DNA from 2 places in the Sphingobacterium sp. BIGb0165 genome. Region 2 is predicted to be linked to the other one. Evidence: riboswitches for the same ligand, from Rfam matches in the RefSeq annotation. Region 2 holds a riboswitch; the other holds the start of a gene.

Region 1 (2,209 bases), on a different contig from region 2:
AAAATAAATATTTATGAATAATAACTTCATCTAAAATAATTGATGAACAAATAATTTATAGGGATGAAAAATAACATTGCACTATTTTCTATCGTAGTTTTAGTATCCTGTTCGGGAAATCAAGCAACAAAACATGCACACCGTGATGATGCGCATATTAAAACAAGTATTGAAGATAAACAATTCAACGAAGTCGGGGATTCACTTTTAGTAGCCTACGATTTTCCAGAAAAATGGTATAACGGAGTTTTCGATGAAGGTCATGCTATGTCAAAAAATGATTCTGTCATTCAACAAAAATTTGACAAGTTGGATTTCTTTGACAAAATTAACGGAAAAAAGAAGCTTGGAAATAATGCTGGAAAAGAATACCTGGAAACGAAAAAAAACGTAAAAATTGATTCAATTATTGAATTTGATTCCTCAAAAATAGGTCACAACAAATTGGTTTACATAAAATCATACAAAACTTTTTTAGATACTACATACGATTTCCCCCCGACGGAAAGAAGTGTCGATATTTTGTTTTATCATAACAATAAATTTCAAAAGAAAGCAAACGTGTATAAGGAGATTAATTACCCCTTCTCGGTCGACATCAAATTAGGGTACTTGAACAAAAATGGAATTTTGACAACTAAAAAATTTGAAATTGATGAAGAAAGCATAAACTATATTGGTACTAAGACTGAAGATTTAAACAAATTTCTCAAACAGTAATTTACGTCACTAAAGCCCTACTTCAGTCTAAGCCCCCGCAGTCATTTTTACTGTTCCCGGACCGAATAAAACACTGGTTATAAAAAGTCCTTTTTTTTGTCTAAATTTGATATGGCTTTGGGGGTATTCTGTATAGAATTGAGATAGTCCCTTCGAACCTGATTCGGTTTATACCGGCGTAGGGAAAAGCAACCGCTTACGTATATTACAATATACCGGACAGCCCATCTGTCTCATTTCTTCCTGACAAAGCCACCAACAAACATAGCGAACAAAAAGGAATGGAAGATTTAATTATCGATCTGTTAGCACAGGTCAGACGACAAAAACCACTTGTACATAATATTACGAATTTGGTGGTGATGAATAGCACCGCCAATGCGCTCCTTGCTCTTGGAGCTTCCCCAGTCATGGTTCACAGTCCATCCGAAGTGCGCGAGGTTGTTGATCTTGCCCAGTCGTTGGTACTTAACATCGGCACATTGAGTGAACTTACCGCCGAGTCCATGCTTGTTGCAGCGGAACATGCCAATAACATTGGCCGCCCTTGGGTATTGGATCCTGTGGGTGCGGGAATATCCGCTTTTCGCAATGACTTATTGGCAAACCTCCTGGAGTTAAAGCCAACTGTGATACGGGGAAATGCATCAGAGATCATGAGCCTCTACAATTTCAACGAGGTCAATACCAAAGGTGTAGACAGCACCGCAGATAGCAAAGCAGCTATCGGCTTTGGTAAAGCATTACAAGAACAATTGGGATCTATCATCTGCATCTCCGGAAAGGTAGACTATATCCTGTCCGAACAGCATACCGCTGAGGTGCACAATGGACACCCCTTGATGACCCAGGTTACCGGACTTGGCTGTAGCGCAACTGCACTCATCGGTGCATTTTTAGCAGTCACAGACCATCCTTTTGAAGCAGCGACCGCCGGTGTCTCCCTTTTGAGCTTAGCAGGTGAGCTGGCTACAGCGCGATCCGCTGGTCCGGGTTCCTTACAGATGAATCTCTATGATGAACTCTATCTGCTGAATGAAGAGCGTATCCGCATGCATCTCAACTTGAAGCATGATGGCAATTAATCCCCTGTTTCCTTACCCCTTGTATCTGGTTATCTCCGAACAGGACTGCTACCCACAATCTTGGCTCCATGTTGCCGAAGAAGCCATAATCGGTGGTGTAGATATTATTCAGTTACGCGAAAAGAACGAAACGCCGACAGGGTTTCTGGAAAAAGCCAAGAAGCTAAAGCAGATTACCGACCGTTACGGAATCCCTTTAATCATCAATGATGCTGTGGATATTGCGATTGAAATCGAGGCATGGGGGGTACATGTCGGACAGAACGATCGTCAACCTATAGAAATAAGGGAAAAATATGGAAAGCGTCTTCAAATTGGCTGGTCGCTTGAAGATAGGACACAACTTGACAGCAAACAGATGGCCGCTGTAGACCATCTTGGAGTCAGCCCAATTTTTCCAACAA
Region 2 (2,209 bases):
ACGTCTATCAAATCGGGTATACATCGGATCCAGACGATGGTCACCTATTTTTTTGCCGTTTATAGAAAGTTCGTAAAGTCCCGCCACAGCAATATAGGCGCGGGCAGACTTAATCGGTTTGGTCGTTTTAAATGCTCTTCTGAAATACGGTGCTTCCTGCTCGTGAATATCCTGATTATCACTGATCCATTTTCCCTTCCAGTTCTCCATCCCCATCATACCGGTCTCAAATGAGGCGATGGAAGATGTACTTTCATTACTATTTTTGTCCCAGACAAGAACTTTCCAATAGTACTTTGTCTGCTGTTTCAAGCTAGTGCCACTATATTGAATCAACATAACCGAGCTCAGTTGCTTTCCGCTATTCCAGATGTTAGCTTTATTTTTCACCAATGCTATTGAATCCGTGTCTACCAAGATTTGATAAGCAGATTGCTTCGCCCCCTGTCGTTTATCGGCCAGTCGCCAACTTAAACGGGGATTTGATTTATCCACACCCAATGGATTCACAAGATGCTCACAGCGTAGTTCAATTGGCAGACATTCTTTTTGTTTTTGTGCATACAGTATTGTGCTTACACACAGTATCGTCATCAGTAAAATTTTTCGCATGTTTAGTTTATACTTCGTTCAACTTTTTATATTTCCTATCATAGCATTTAGGTCATATTCTAGGTGACAATGCGCGCATTCAACAGGAATACAAAAGTGTTAAATTGTTTTAGTTGATTTAAAAACGAATATATCAATTATTATCAAAATAATTAAACTGTACTGTCCTGCTACCTCGTTGCTGAAAATTAACAGCAATATTTTGGATTATTCATCAAAATAATCCTATATTAGTCTCGACTTTAGGGGTGTCTGCATATGCGGACTGAGATTTTACCCTTATAACCTGATCCAGATCATACTGGCGTAGGGAAAAGTAAGCTATCTTCTAGATACATTACTGTATCTTGTTGTAGCCATTCCTAAAGTTTTACCAAAAAAATAAAAGGAATGGAACTTACAATCAATCATCAAATCCGATTTTTCGACCCTGCTCCGAGCTCTCTAGCCGAACTTTTACAGACGGAACTATCCGGTAAAACCCAAGGTATTGCCGTGGCCCTCAACAACTGCGTTGTTCCCAAAGACAACTGGACCGCAACAGTTTTACAACCCAATGATCATATCCTACTCATAACTGCTACACAAGGCGGATAATATCGTATGGAGCATATTCAATTCAATATACCTAATTCCCCATTAACATGACATCAGAAAAAATCACACAAACCCCCTTTCCAAATTCAACCAAAGTCTTTGTTCCCGGTACACTCTTCCCTATTCAGGTGGCCATGCGTCAGATTTCATTGAGTCCGACCAAATTGAGCAATGGACAGATCGAAGTCAACCCGCCCATCAGCATTTATGACACTTCTGGCCCATATACAGATGGAACACAAGATATTGACATCCGTAAAGGACTTCCCCGTCTTCGTGATCAGTGGATCCTTGACCGCGAGGATGTCATACAACTTGAAGGCATCAGTTCGCAATATGGTCAAAAACGTCTGGCAGATACCACATTGGACGAACTTCGGTTTGCTTACAGCCATAAACCTAAAGTTGCTGCGCCAGGTAAAAATGTGACGCAATTACATTATGCAAGAAAGGGTATCATTACACCAGAGATGGAGTATGTTGCCATTCGTGAAAATCAACGGATAGAGCAGCTTGCTGATAGCACACCAGGCATGGATCATCAGCATCCGGGCGAAAATTTCGGTGCCAGAACTGTCGGAAAATATATTACGCCAGAGTTTGTGCGTGAGGAGATCGCTGCTGGTAGAGCAATTATCCCCAATAATATTAATCATCCGGAAAGTGAACCGATGATTATCGGTCGCAATTTTTTGGTAAAGATCAATGCCAATATCGGTAATAGTGCCGTGAGTTCAAGTATTGAAGAAGAGGTTGAAAAAGCTGTTTGGGCCTGCCGCTGGGGTGCTGACACGATCATGGACCTTTCTACAGGCAAAAATATCCACGAAACCCGCGAATGGATTATCCGCAACTCACCTGTTCCAATAGGTACAGTTCCGATCTATCAAGCGCTGGAAAAGGTCAAAGGTGTTGCCGAAGATCTCACCTGGGAAATATTTCGGGATACACTGATCGAGCAGGCCGAACAGGGTGTGTCATACTTCACAATACATGCAGG

Evidence for each region. A riboswitch is a leader RNA that binds a small molecule or an ion and turns the genes downstream of it on or off. The one in region 2 is predicted to bind thiamine pyrophosphate.
Region 1: linked by a shared signal. The riboswitch ahead of thiM (hydroxyethylthiazole kinase) and the one ahead of thiS (sulfur carrier protein ThiS) in region 2 are both predicted to bind thiamine pyrophosphate.

The regions. Positions count from the first base shown of each region.
Region 1 covers NZ_JANUEB010000005.1:408,235-410,443, reverse strand. Annotated here, with positions in the region: gene M2408_RS13680 (hypothetical protein) at 64-720, shown strand; TPP riboswitch at 830-922, shown strand; gene thiM (hydroxyethylthiazole kinase) at 1,002-1,805, shown strand; gene thiE (thiamine phosphate synthase) at 1,792-2,209, shown strand, end outside.
Region 2 covers NZ_JANUEB010000001.1:287,928-290,136, reverse strand. Annotated here, with positions in the region: gene M2408_RS01230 (alpha-L-rhamnosidase) at 1-612, opposite strand, end outside; TPP riboswitch at 847-942, shown strand; gene thiS (sulfur carrier protein ThiS) at 1,003-1,209, shown strand; gene thiC (phosphomethylpyrimidine synthase ThiC) at 1,257-2,209, shown strand, end outside.